DNA from 2 places in the Bradyrhizobium oligotrophicum S58 genome. Region 2 is predicted to be linked to the other one. Evidence: predicted binding sites of a transcription regulator. Region 2 holds the regulator's gene; the other holds the start of a gene.
What was found. Region 2 encodes PhoB, which activates phosphate uptake and scavenging genes when phosphate is short. Its sites were predicted from a motif close to TGTCATNNANCTGTCAT; they were not measured.

Region 1 (7,065 bases), 1.7 Mb from region 2:
CTCATGGTTCGGAGCCGGCAGGTATCACAGCCCCTGCCCGCCGTCACGAGCGGTGATTTTCCCGGTGAAAGCGCTATTGACAGCGGCGCGGCAACTAGCCAAGTGAGACACCGCTTTTCAGACATTGCCAGGACGCCTCCACGTGGCCAAATCCGAGCTCGGAACCAAACGTATTTGCCCGACCACGGGCAAAAAGTTCTATGACCTCAACAAGAACCCGGTGATTTCGCCCTACACCGGCGAGGTGGTGCCGATTGCGCCCATCGCGCCGACCCGGGCGATGCGCGGCGAGGCGGCGCGTGCCGCAGCAACCGCCGATGTCGCGCAGGAGCCGGCCGAGGTCGAGGAGGTGTCGCTCGAGGAGGCCGATGCCGAGGAGAACAGCGGCAAGGTCAAGGCCGTCGTTCCTGAGTCGGAGGACGACATCGAGATCGACGAGACGCTCGACGACGACGAGGATGACGACTCGACCTTCATCGCCGACGAGGAAGAAGGCGACGAGGACGTCACCGACATCATCGGCGACGTCGGCGGCGACGAAGAATAATCTTCGAAGAGACTTGAGATCAGCCGCGAACTGTGGTTCACGGTGCTCCCCGGCGGTCGCCCAGACCGCCGGTTCGGTTCAGGGGCCATAGCTCAGCTGGGAGAGCGCTTGCATGGCATGCAAGAGGTCGGCGGTTCGATCCCGCCTGGCTCCACCACGCTTCGCCCTTCGGGCTACGCGTGGCGCAGCCACGACGGAGCCCGAAGGGCGAAGCGTGGTGCCCGGCGTAGCCCCTTGGCGAAGCCGGGCTGACAAACCCCCAGTCTGACTGCACAGCAAGTATCGCGCGGGGTTCTTTCCGACGAGCCCTATTGCTTCGGGCTACGCGTGGCACAGCCACGACGGAGCCCGACGGGCGAAGCGTGGTGCCCGGCGAAGCCTTTGGCGAAGCCGGGCTGACAAACCCCCAGTCTGACTGTACAGCAAGTATCGCGCGGGGTTCTTTCCGACGAGCCCCATTGCTTTGGGCTACGCGTGGCGCGGCCACGACGGAGCCCGAAGGGCGAAGCGTGGTGCCTGGCGCAGCCGGGCTGACAAATCCCCGTGCCGATTGCAGAATGCGCGCCCGCGATTCTTCGCGGCGAGCACCGTCGCATGTGGTACGTCTACATCATCCGTAGCGTCGCTTTTCCCGACCAGGAATATGTCGGCGCGACCGCAGATATCGGACAGCGCCTCAAAGATCACAACGCTGGCCGCTCAGCCCACACGTCCAAATTCATGCCGTGGACACTGGTCTGGTATTGCGCCTTCCCGGACAAGCTTCGCGCACTGGCCTTCGAAGCCTATCTGAAATCGCATTCCGGGCGGGCATTCTCGAAGAAGCGCCTGCTTGGCCCTGCGTGACGAGCCCCCCTCACTCACCCGCCGCCGCATCCAGCTGCTCGCGCAGCCGGACCAGCCTGCCATGCAGATCCGCCAGCTCCGCGAGCGAGCAGCCCGTCGCATCGAGGATCGCCGGGGGAACGATCGCCTTCGCTTTCTCGCGCAGCCCGGCGCCCTGCGCGGTCAGCGCGACCAGCACCTGCCGCTCGTCGTCAGCGGAGCGGGTGCGCTTGACCAGATGGGCCGCTTCCATCCGCTTCAGCAACGGCGTCAGCGTGCCCGAATCCAGAAATAGGCGCGCACCGATCTCCTTCACCGACAACCCATCCCGCTCCCACAGCACCAGCATGACCAGATATTGCGGATAGGTCAGGCCGAGGCGGTCCAGCAGCGGCTTGTAGACGCGGTTGAAGGCGTGCGCGGTCGAATAGACTGCGAAGCAGAGCTGATTGCCGAGTTGGAGCGGCGCATCGGCCGCAATCTTCTTTCGCATTGAGGTCACCACCGAAACGATCCGATCGGCATCTTGAGCCTGCGCTTCCCCGGTCCACAATGCGTGGGGCGTACCGATCACGAATTTTCTACCGAACAATTATATTGTGCACAATCTAATTTTGTGCAACATGGCCTCGCTGAATTCGTCCACCAACCCCAGGAGACACCCCAGATGTCCGTAAACGTGCTCTACAAGACCAGCGCCAAGGCCACCGGAGGCCGCGACGGCGAGGCCGCGACCCTCGACGGGTCGCTCAGCGTCAAGCTCTCCACCCCGAAGGAGCTCGGCGGCGGCGGCGGCCCCGGCAACAATCCCGAGCAGCTGTTCGCTGCCGGCTATGCCGCCTGCTTCATCGGCGCGATGAAGTTCGTCGGCTCGCAGGGTGGACCGAAGGTCCCGGCCGATACGTCGGTGACCTCGACCGTCGGCATCGGGCCGCGCTCTGAAGGCGGCTTCGGCATCACCGTCGAACTCGCCGTGTCGCTCCCCGGCCTCGCCAAGGCCGACGCCGAGGCGCTGGTCGCCAAGGCTCATGAAGTGTGCCCCTATTCCAACGCCACGCGCGGCAATGTCGACGTCAAGCTGACCGTCGTCTGAGGCTGAATTCCGCCATGCGGCAGGGGCGCTGTTCGCGCCTGCCGCATGGCAGCTCTCGTCCGGCCGCAAGGACTTCTTTTGCCGCGTGACCTTTGCGCCGGCGCCTGTGCAATGCTTAATGACCGCGAGTTCAACCAACCTCGCGACATCCGATGACACCTCCATTTGCTCCCGGCGCCATGACCGGACTGCGCGTGATCGACCTGACGCGCGTGCTCGGCGGCCCCTATTGCACGCAGATCCTGGCCGATCACGGCGCCGACGTGATCAAGGTCGAGCCGCCCGCCGGGGACGAGGTCCGCGACTGGGGTCCTCCGTTCCACGATGAGGACGCCGCCTATTTCGTCGGGATCAACCGCAACAAGCGCTCGATCGGCCTCGACCTCGCCTCGGAAGGCGGCCGCGTGGTGCTGTTGAAGATGCTCGAGACCGCCGACGTGCTGATCGAGAACTTCAAGCCCGGCACCCTGGAGAAATGGGGCATCGGCAGCGATGTTCTTCGCGAGAAATACCCGCAGCTCGTGCACTGCCGGATCTGCGGCTTCGGCGCCGATGGGCCGCGCGGCGGCAATCCCGGCTATGACGCGATCATCCAGGCGATGACCGGCATGATCGCCGCAACCGGCTCGCCCGAAAGCGGCCCGATGCGGATCGGCGTTCCCCTGGTCGACATCACCACCGGACTCTATGCCGCGATCGGCATCCTGATGGCGCTGTCGGAGCGTCAGCGTTCGGGGATCGGCCAGTTCCTCGAAGTCACCTTGTACGAAACCGGCCTTGCGATCATGCATCCGCACACCGCGAACTACTTCATGCATGGCAAGCCGCCGTCGCTGACCGGCAACGAGCATCCAAACCTCGTGCCTTACGCGATCTTCCCGACCAGGACCGACGACATCTTCATCGGCGTCGGCAATGACGGCACGTTCCGCAAGCTCGCCAAGGAAATCGGCCGCCCGGAGCTCGGGACCGATCCGCGCTTCGCCCGCAACCGGGACCGCATCGCCAACCGCGAAGCGCTGCGCGCGGAACTCGCAGCCGTGTTCAGTCAGTTCGAAGCCGAGCCCTTGTGCAATCGCCTGCTCGCCGCCGGCCTGCCCGCCGGACCGGTGCAGAAGATCGATCAGGCGCTGACCAATCCGCACACGATCCACCGCGGCGATGTCATAGAGAAGGACTGGTACAAGGGCGTGGCGTCGCCGATCCGGCTCGAACGCACCAAGCCGACCCTGCGCGCGACGCCGCCGAAGTTCAGCCAGCACGCCCGCGACGTTCTCGGCGAGTTCGGCTACTCGGAGAGCGAGATCGACGACTTGTTTGCCCAGGGGACCGTTTGCGCCGAACGCAAGCGCTGATCATCCCGCAAGCCGCTCTGTCGCCGCGCCGCACCTTCGCAGCGCAGCGACGGAGCGCTTGATTTACCGCAGTTCTCCGCCCCACCCATCACGGCTTTCCCATGCGGGATCAGCCGTCTATACATTCACATAACTGTCATCTGGCGCTGTTAACGGCCGCAACGACGATGACGTTCCTGGGAGGATCTTTTTGATGTCAGTTCGACAATTTGCTGCTGCCGCCGCGCTTGCAGCTACTTTTGGTTTTGCCGTTTCGCCCGCACACGCTGTGACTGAAATTCAGTGGTGGCACGCCATGACCGGCGGCAACAACGACATCGTCAACAAGCTCGCGGAGGACTTCAACGCCTCGCAGAGCGACTACAAAGTGGTGGCGACGTTCAAGGGATCCTATCCCGACACGATGAATGCCGGTATTGCGGCGTTCCGGGCCGGCACTTCGCCGCACATCCTGCAGGTGTTCGAGGTCGGCACCGCGACCATGATGAGCGCCAAGGGCGCCATCAAGCCGGTCTATCAACTGATGAAGGACGCCGGCGAGCCGTTCGACCCGAAGGCCTATCTGCCGGCGATCACCGGCTACTACTCGACGTCGAAGGGCGACATGCTGTCGTTCCCCTTCAACTCGTCGTCGATGGTGATGTGGATCAACAAGGACGAACTGAAGAAGGCCGGAATCGCCGAGATTCCGAAGACCTGGCCCGAGGTATTCGACGCTGCCAAGAAGCTGAAGGCGGCCGGTCACGAGACCTGCGGCTTCTCCAACGCCTGGGCGACCTGGGCGCATATCGAGCAGTTCTCGGCCTGGCACAACGTGCCGATCGGAACCAAGGCCAACGGCCTCGACGGCTTCGACACGGTGCTGGAGTTCAACACGCCGCTCGCCGTCAAGCACCTGCAGAACCTGATCGACCTGCAGAAGGACAAGACCTACGACTATTCCGGCCGCGGCAATCAGAGCGAAAGCCGGTTCGGCACCGGCGAGTGCGCGATCTTCCTGACGTCGTCAGGTTACTACGCGAGCGCCAAGAGCACGGCCAAGTTCGACTTCACCTCGGCGCCGATGCCGTATTACCCCGACGTGCAGGGCGCGCCGCAGAACTCGATCATCGGCGGTGCGTCGCTGTGGGTGATGGGCGGCAAGACGGCCGACGAATACAAGGGCGTCGCCAAGTTCTTCACCTTCCTGTCCGACACCAACCGCCAGGCCAAGCTGCATCAGGAATCCGGCTATCTGCCGATCACCAAGGCGGCCTATGAGAAGACCAAGGCCGACGGCTTCTACGAGAAGAATCCGACCTTGCAGACGCCGCTGAAGGAACTCACCAACAAGGAGCCGACCGAGAATTCGCGCGGCCTGCGCTTCGGCAACATGGTGCAGATGCGCGACGTCTGGGCCGAGGAGATCGAGGCGGCGCTCGCCGGCAAGAAGTCTGCCAAGGAGGCGCTCGACGCCGCGGTGGCCCGCGGCAACGCCATGTTGCGCACCTTCGAGAAAACGGCCAAGTAAGACCTCACGGACGAAGCTCCCCCTCCCGCCGGAGGGGGAGTTTTGTCATCCGTCCCTCCCGCGGCATCCTCGATGGAAAAATCAGTCGTCTTCAACGGCAAGCTGCTGCCCTATCTGCTGCTGGCGCCGCAGCTCGCGATCACGCTGATCTTCTTCTACTGGCCGGCCAGCCAGGCAATCCGGCAATCGTTCCTGCAGGAGGACGCGTTCGGCCTCAATTCCGAATTCGTCGGCCTCGAAAACTACCAGGCGCTGTTCGCGCAGCCGGAATATTACACCGCGATCGGCACCACGGTGGTGTTCTCGTCGCTCGTCACGGTGCTCTCGCTCGGCGTCGCACTGCTGTTCGCGACCCAGGCGGACAAGAACCTCAAGGGCGGCTCGATCTACAAGACGCTGATGGTGTGGCCCTATGCGGTGGCGCCCGCCGTTGCCGGCGTGCTGTGGTTCTTCATCTTCCATCCGACGCTGGGGACGCTCGCACGGCCGCTGCGCCTGATGGGCTTCGACTGGAATCCGATGCTGAACGGCACCCACGCGATGATCCTCGTGGTGATGGCCGCGGTGTGGAAGCAGGTCGCCTATAATTTCCTGTTCTTCCTCGCCGGCCTGCAGGCGATCCCGAGAAGCGTGATCGAGGCCGGCGCGATCGACGGCGCCGGGCCGCTGCGGCGGTTCTGGACCATCATCTTCCCGCTGCTGTCGCCGACCACGTTCTTCCTTCTGGTGGTCAACATCGTCTACGTGTTCTTCGAGACGTTCGGCATCATCGACGCCGTCACCTCGGGCGGCCCCGCCGGCTCGACCACGACGATGGTCTACAAGGTGTTCGCCGATGGCCGGCTCGGCGGTGATCTCGGCGGCTCGGCGGCGCAATCCGTCGTCCTGATGGTGATCGTGATCGCACTGACGGCGATCCAGTTCCGCTATGTCGAACGCAAGGTGCAGTACTGATGGTCGAGCACCGCCCGCTGCGCGACTTCATCGCCTATGCCGTGCTCTCGTTCGGCATCGTCATCTTCGCCTTCCCGGTCTATGTCGCGTTCATCGCCTCGACCTACGACGCGGCGACCGTCGTCAGCGGCAACCTTCCCCTGACGCCGGGCCGTAACCTGCTCGAGAACTATTATCGCGCCGTGTTCGTCGGCGGCTCGCGCTTCATGAATCAGCCGGTCGGGGTGCTTCTCCTCAACTCCTTCATCTCCGCGATCGGCATCGCCGTCGGCAAGATCTTCATCTCGATCCTGTCGGCGTTCGCGATCGTCTATTTCCGCTTTCCGTTCCGCAAGACCGCATTCTGGATCATCTTCGTCACCCTGATGCTGCCGGTCGAGGTCCGCATCTATCCGACCTACAAGATCGTCGCCGACCTGCACATGCTGGACACCTATGCCGGGCTGATCCTGCCGCTGATCGCCTCGGCCACCGGCACGCTGCTGTTCCGCCAGTTCTTCATGACCGTCCCCGACGAGTTGCTGGAAGCGTCGCGCATCGACGGCGCGGGTCCGCTGCGCTTCTTCTGGGACACGCTGCTGCCGCTGTCGATGACGACCGTGGCGGCGCTGTTCGTCATCCAGTTCATCTACGGCTGGAATCAGTATCTCTGGCCGCTGCTGATCACCACCAAGGATTCGATGCAGACGATCGTGATCGGCATCAAGAAGATGCTGAGCACGACCGACGAGCTCGCGGAATGGCAGCTGGCGATGGCGACCGCCGTGCTGGCGATGCTGCC
Region 2 (7,065 bases):
ATGCTCCATCAGGCAGCCGCGCTCCGACATCGTCTCCGCGCTCGCCTTGAACTCGTAGAACTCGTTGCGCGAGCAGCCGTGATGGGCGAGGTGATTGGCGATGAAGGTCGGACGGCCGACCGTGTCGAGGCCGTCTGCACCCAGATCACCACTGGTGAGTGCCAGCAAGCTTTCCATCATCCAGCCAGGATGCGGCGCACAGCCTGCAACGTTGATCACCGGCAGCCCGCGCTTCGAACGAAAGCCGGCGCCGAGCGCGCCGCCGACGTCGCTGCCCTCGAACTGCAATCCGACCGCATCGGTCGGATTGATGCCCGCAGCAGGAATGCCGCCATAGGCCGCGCAGCTGCCGACGGCGACGACGTAGTCGGCGAGCGGCGCCAGGTCGAGCAGCCAGTGATAGATCGAGCGGTTGGTGCCCGCGAGCATGTTGAAACGCCCGCTCAAGCTGGGTCCGCGCGCCACCGAGCCTTCGAGCACCAAAAGATCGAGCCGCTCACGGCCGTCGCGGATTGCCTCCAACAGCTCAACGACTTCGTCTCCGGTCTGCTCGCTGACCGAGGGATGCCAGATGAGGTCAATGCCGGATTGGCGCAATTCGTCGAACCAGCCCGAGGCGCCGCTTTCCAGGATCGACATGGTGCAGCCGCCGCAGCTCGCGCCCTGCAGCCACAGCATCCTGGTCATTCCCTCCGAGCCGACCGTCATGAGGCCTCACTGCTAGCCCGTTTTCTACGTTCCGCTTCGTGTCACCGGCCGGTTTAGCGCCACCGCAGGAACGCTGGCAAGCGCTTCACTCGGCACCGGGTCCGAACCTCGCGCCCGGCGGCCGAACACCGCGACGGCCCAGATCAGTCCAAACAGGCCGATCGCAACGATACCGAGATTGGCGATGTCATCACCGAGCGCGGCTGCGACATCGGCCCATCCCCCAGTCAGGCCCAACCTCGGCGCCAGCAAAGTGAATGCCTCGACGCTGCCGATCACCAGCGCGATGGCGACCGACAGACCAGTGATCACCAGATTGTAGCGCCGCTTGCGCGCGGGGTCGGTCAGCGCCCAGCGATAGGCGCCGACCATCAGCATGCTGTCGGCGGTGTCGACGGTTGCCATTGCAGCCGCGAACAGCGCCGGGAACACCAGCACATGGGCGAGGCTCGCGCCGCGCGCGGCCTCGGTCGCCGACAGGCTGAGCAGACCGATCTCGCTCGCGGTATCGAAGCCGAGGCCGAACAGGAAACCGAGCGGATACATATGCCAGGCGCGTCCCACCAGGCGCAGCACGGGGCGCAGCAGGCGAATGAGGATGCCACGTCCCGTGTTTCCAGCTGTCTCGGACTGCGGTTGGGCCGGCCAACGCCAGAGGTTCACGAACAGAATGAGGTTCGCGAACGCGATCAGCAGCAGGAAGCCAGCCGACACCGAGGTACCGATCGCACCGCCGATCGCGCGGATCGCACTCTCCTCACTCAACAGGTCAGCGCCAGCGACGAGGCTCACCACGATGGTCGCGATGACGACGACACTGGAATGGCCAAGCGCAAAATAGAGGCCTGCGGCGCGCGGTGTGTCGCCATCCTGCACCAGCTTCCGCACGACGTTGTCGATCGCCGCGATGTGATCCGCATCGACCGCATGGCGCAGTCCGAGCAGCCAGGCCAGCATCGCGGTGCCGACGATGGCCGGACGGTCAGCATACAGCGAGAACGCCCACGTCCAGGCGAGCGCATTGGCCGCGACCAGCCCGGCGACGAGCGCCACGTTCCGGCCCGGCGGCGACCGCCACCACAGCAGCGAAGGCCGCGGGACCCGAGGATGATCAATTGGAACAATCGTCATACTCAGACAATAGCAAGAGCCGCGCCAGTCAGGTCAAGGCCCGGCTGCAGGCGAAAGCTGCGGAGAAACCAGAGTTTGCGATGCCGGCGCCTTCCGTATCGGCCTGTTTGCTTGGCAAACCACTATCCAGCTGCGCACAGACAATGACCAGTCACCTGGAACTCCCTCCCCTGTCTCGCCGCGGTCACCGCGCCGAGGCACTCTGCGCCGCGATCTCGCGCTTCACGATCGCCTCGAACTGGCTCGCGGGGGCGGCGAACATCAGCCGGGTCTCCTCGTGGAACGCGGAGAAGATGCCGACCACGGCAGGCGTGCCGCCGACCTCGGCCATGATCGGCGAGCCCGAATAGCCGAAATTGGCCAGGCAATGCACCGTCAGCAGCTTCGCGTCCTTGGTCATGCCGGCGCTGCAATTGCGCTGGCCGGTGGGCGAATAACGCCGCTCCTGGCCGTAGCCGATCTCGGAGATGGTACCGGCTGCCGTCGCCGCCGCGAGCTCCTCGCGGGTAAGTGCCTTGACCGCGACCGGCCGCGACGGCAGCGCATCCTTCAGCACGATCAGCGCCCAATCGGCGGGCGAACGGTCGAGCGACCATTTGTCGTGCTGGGTCGGGACGAAGTCCGGCGCCACGATCACCCGGTCGGCGACCGATGACGCCGCTGGGGTCCCCTTGTTCATGCCGGCCAGAAAGCGGACGTTGCCGGGGCTGACCTGCGCCACACCGTTGAACACGCAATGCGCCGCGGTGAGCACGACTCTGGGTGCCACCAGCGTGCCGGTGCACCAGCCGCCGGTCGAGTATTGCGCGACGGTGACGACGCCGATCGACGACGCCGGCCATGAGGTGGGATCGACGACCTCGCCGATGTGCCGGTCGAGCCCCAGCAGCTGCTCGGGACGCGGAGTGGCGACGCCCGCCTCCCCCGATTCCGGCTTCGGCTGCCAGGCCGCGATCATGGTCTCCGCCTGGCGCCGCTGCGGCTCGGTCAGCTTGACCCGCTGCACGTCGCGACCGGCCGATCGCACGCCGTTGCGGCCGGCCATCACCAGCCAGGCATAACCCTGCACGCAGTCCTGCTGCACGCCGCGGCCGTCGAGCAGCATCAGGCCCAGCATGTATTGCGACTGGGCAAAACCCTGCGCGGCGGCGCGAATGAACCAGCGGCTGGCTTCGCCATAATTGGAGGCAACACCCTCGCCATTCACGTAGGCGATGCCGAGATAGTGCTGCGCGACGGCAAGCCCCTGATCGGCCGCCTTGCGGTACCAGGTCAGCGCCTCGGCGGGATTGCGTGGCACGCCCCAACCGAACGCAGCCATGAAGCCGACATCGAACTGCGCCCGTGCATCGCCCTTGGCCGCCAGCGGCAGCAGCCGTCGCAGCGCCGCCGCGTGCTGCCCATTGCCTGCCGCCGCGACCGCGTCTTCGAGTTCGGCGGCCGAGGCGCCCGCCACGCTGGCGAGCAGCACGGCAAGACATATGATGATCGTCTTGATCAAGGGCGTCCGCTGCGACCTGAATCGTCCTGAAGGGTCCTCCACCCAAGATCATCAACACGGCGGCGGCGTGGCGGAAAGCGGACCGCGGCCTCCTTAATCAGGTCCGCTCGCGCGTCACGCCTGCTCGGATTTGGCGAACCGGTCGTCGAGCGCATAGCCGGCGCCGCGCACGGTGCGGATCGGGTCCTGCTCGCGGCCCGGATTGAGCAGCTTGCGCAAACGGCCGATGTGAACGTCGACGGTGCGCTCGTCGATGTAGATGTCGCGGCCCCAGACGCTGTCGAGCAGCTGCTCGCGGCTGAACACCCGCCCGGGATGCTCCAGGAAGAATTCGAGCAGGCGGTATTCGGTCGGGCCGAGATCGATCGGCCGGCCCGAGCGCGCGACGCGGCGCTTCTCGCGGTCGAGCTCGATATCACCATAGGACAGCACGGTCGCCAGCCGCTCCGGGCTCGCCCGGCGCAGCAGGCCCTTCACGCGCGCCAACAGCTCCGGCACCGAGAACGGCTTGACGATGTAGTCGTCGGCGCCGGTGGCCAGCCCGCGCACGCGCTCGCTCTCCTCGCCGCGCGCGGTCAGCATGATGATCGGCAGCTGCCTGGTCTCGGACCGCGCGCGCAGGCGGCGGCACAGTTCGATGCCGGACAGGCCCGGCAGCATCCAGTCGAGCACGACGAGATCGGGAACGCGCTCCTTCAGCCGCGTGTCGGCCTCGTCGCCGCGCGCCACGGTCTCGACCTCATAGCCCTCGGCTTCGAGGTTGTAGCGCAGCAGCGTGGTCAGCGCCTCCTCGTCCTCCACCACCAGAATTCGCGCGCCCATGTCTGAACCGTCTCTCTCAGTTACCGGGGATCGTCGACGCGAAGCTCGTCATGTCGCCCTTCGGGCGCTTGTCCATGATCTGCTGGCCTTCGATCATATAGAACACCGTCTCGGCGATGTTCGTGGCGTGATCGCCGATGCGCTCGATGTTCTTGGCGCAGAACATCAGGTGGATGCAGAACGAGATGTTGCGCGGATCTTCCATCATGTAAGTCAGGAGCTCGCGGAACAGCGAGGTACAGATGGCGTCGACTTCCTCGTCGCCCTTCCACACCGTCATCGCCGCCGGCAGGTCGTGCGCGGCATAGGCGTCCAGCACCGTCTTGACCTGCGACTGCACCAGGTCGGTCATGTGCTCGAGCCCGCGGATCAGCTTCAGCGGATGGAAATCGCTCTCCAGTGCCGCGACGCGCTTGCCGATGTTCTTGGCGAGATCGCCGATGCGCTCCAGATCGGTGGCGACACGCATGGCGCCGACGATCTCGCGCAGATCGATCGCCATCGGTTGGCGCCGGGCGATCGTGAGCACCGCGCGCTCCTCGATGATGCGCTGCAGCTTGTCGACGTCGGCATCGGTGGCGACCACCTTCTGGCCGAGCGCCACATCGCGCCGCACCAGCGCATCGACGGAATCGACGATCAGCCGCTCCGCGAGGCCGCCCATCTCCGACACCAGCCGGGTCAGGTCCTGCAGATCGCTGTCGAACGCCTTGGCGGTATGTTCACTGGCCATGATGATCTCCTGAAGGCATTGCTGTCGGCCTCAGCCGAACCGGCCGGTGATGTAATCCTGGGTCCGCCGATCGCTCGGCGAGGTGAAGATCTTGCTGGTGTCGTCGAACTCGATCAGCTCGCCGAGATACATGAAGGCGGTCTTGTCGGAGACGCGCGCCGCCTGCTGCATGTTATGCGTCACGATGGCGATCGTATAGTTCTCGGCGAGCTCCTGGATCAGCTCCTCGACCTTAGCGGTTGAGATCGGATCGAGCGCCGAGCACGGCTCGTCGAACAGGATCACCTCCGGCCGCACGGCCACGGTGCGCGCGATGCACAGGCGCTGCTGCTGGCCGCCGGACAGCGACAGGCCCGAGGCGTTGAGCTTGTCCTTGACCTCGTTCCACAGCGCACCGCCGCGCAGCGCCTTCTCGACCCGGTCGTCCATCTCGGACTTCGAGATCTTCTCATAGAGGCGGATGCCGAAGGCGATGTTCTCGTAGATCGTCATCGGAAACGGCGTCGGCTTCTGGAACACCATGCCGACCCGGGCACGCAGCAGGTTCAGATCGAGCTTGGGATCGAGGATGTTGGTGTTGTCCAGCATCAACTGGCCGGTGGCGCGCTGCCCCGGATAGAGATCGTACATCCGGTTGAAGATGCGCAACAGGGTCGACTTGCCGCAGCCGGACGGACCGATGAACGCCGTGACGCGGTTGGTGCCCAGCGACAGGTTGATGTTCTTCAGCGCGTGGTGATCGCCGTAATAGAAGTTCAGGTTGCGCGCGGTCACCTTGGCCGGCGCTTCGGGAAGCGGCTGGCCGTGCAGAGCGTGATTGGGCTGACTGACGGAAACGGACAGTTCGGTCATTTGCTATTCCTCTCGGCACCGAGAATGCGTGCACCGACGTTCAGGGCGAGCACGGCCAGAGTGATCAGAAGGGCTCCGCTCCAGGCCAGCTGCTTCCAATAAGCGTACGGGCTCTGGACGAAGTTGTTGATGGTGACGGGCAGGTTGGCCATCGTCTTGGAGAGGTTGAGGCTCCAGAACTGGTTCGACAGCGCGGTGAACAGCAAGGGCGCGGTCTCGCCGGCGACACGGGCGGTGGCGAGCAGCACGCCTGTGATGAGGCCCGAGCGCGCCGCACGGTAGGCGATGCGGCGGATCACCAGCGAGCGCGGCAGGCCGAGCGCCGAGGCCGCCTCGCGCAGCGGGTTGGGCACCAGCAGCAGCATGTCCTCGGTGGTTCTGAGCACCACGGGGATGACGATGACCGCCAGCGCGAGCGAGCCCGCGAGCGCCGAGAAGCCGCCCATCGGCACCACGACCGCGCCATAGATGAACAGGCCGATGATGATCGAGGGCGCCGACAGCAGGATATCGTTGATGAAGCGGATCACCGAGGTCAGGCGGTCGTTGCGGCCGTATTCGGCGAGATAGGTGCCGGCGAACAGGCCGAGCGGCGCGCCGATGCCGACACCGATGACCGTCATGATCAAGGAGCCGACGATGGCGTTGCGCAGGCCGCCTTCGCTCGAGCCCGGCGGCGGGGTGTCGGCGGAAAACACCTGCAGGCTGAGGCCGGCGAGGCCGTTATAGAACAGCGTGAACAGGATCAGCGCCAGCCAGGTGACGCCGAACAGCGCGGCCGCGACGCACAGGCCGCGGATCACGATGTCCCGGCGGCGGCGGCGCGCATAGATCGGATTGACCGGCGTATCGATGGCAAGCGTATCAGCGCTGGACATGGCTTATTTTCCCGCCTTGGCTTGGAGCCGCATCAGCATCAGGCGCGCGCCCGCCAGCACGAAGAAGGTGAGCACGAACAGCAGCAGGCCGAGCAGGATCAGGCTCGACTGGTGCAGGCCGTCGCTCTCCTGGAATTCGGAGGCGATGGCGGCCGAGATCGTCGTGCCCGGCGCGAAGATCGAGGACGAGATCCGGAACGAGTTGCCGATGATGAAGGTCACCGCCATGGTCTCGCCGAGCGCGCGGCCCAGCGCCAGCATGATGCCGCCGATGACGCCGACCCGGGTGTAGGGAATGACGACGCTGCGCACGACCTCCCAGGTGGTGCAGCCGACCCCGTAGGCGGCTTCCTTCAGCACCGGCGGGACGGTCTTGAACACGTCGACCGAGATCGAGGTGATGAAGGGCAGCACCATGATCGCCAGGATCAGCGAGGCGT

Region 1: the regulator PhoB is predicted to act here: its motif matches at 3,944-3,960, upstream of ugpB (sn-glycerol-3-phosphate ABC transporter substrate-binding protein UgpB).

Annotation. Positions count from the first base shown of each region.
Region 1 covers NC_020453.1:119,262-126,326, forward strand. The annotation lists gene S58_RS00535 (TIGR02300 family protein) at 143-547, shown strand; tRNA gene S58_RS00540 (tRNA-Ala) at 629-704, shown strand; gene S58_RS00545 (GIY-YIG nuclease family protein) at 1,142-1,393, shown strand; gene S58_RS00550 (MarR family winged helix-turn-helix transcriptional regulator) at 1,404-1,865, opposite strand; gene S58_RS00555 (organic hydroperoxide resistance protein) at 2,040-2,465, shown strand; gene S58_RS00560 (CaiB/BaiF CoA transferase family protein) at 2,618-3,820, shown strand; gene ugpB (sn-glycerol-3-phosphate ABC transporter substrate-binding protein UgpB) at 4,014-5,330, shown strand; gene ugpA (sn-glycerol-3-phosphate ABC transporter permease UgpA) at 5,403-6,284, shown strand; gene ugpE (sn-glycerol-3-phosphate ABC transporter permease UgpE) at 6,284-7,065, shown strand, end outside.
Region 2 covers NC_020453.1:6,635,717-6,642,781, forward strand. The annotation lists gene S58_RS28690 (NADH-quinone oxidoreductase subunit B family protein) at 1-708, opposite strand, end outside; gene S58_RS28695 (HoxN/HupN/NixA family nickel/cobalt transporter) at 733-1,839, opposite strand; gene S58_RS28700 (trypsin-like serine protease) at 2,024-3,340, opposite strand; gene phoB (phosphate regulon transcriptional regulator PhoB) at 3,455-4,162, opposite strand; gene phoU (phosphate signaling complex protein PhoU) at 4,179-4,895, opposite strand; gene pstB (phosphate ABC transporter ATP-binding protein PstB) at 4,926-5,747, opposite strand; gene pstA (phosphate ABC transporter permease PstA) at 5,744-6,625, opposite strand; gene pstC (phosphate ABC transporter permease subunit PstC) at 6,629-7,065, opposite strand, start outside.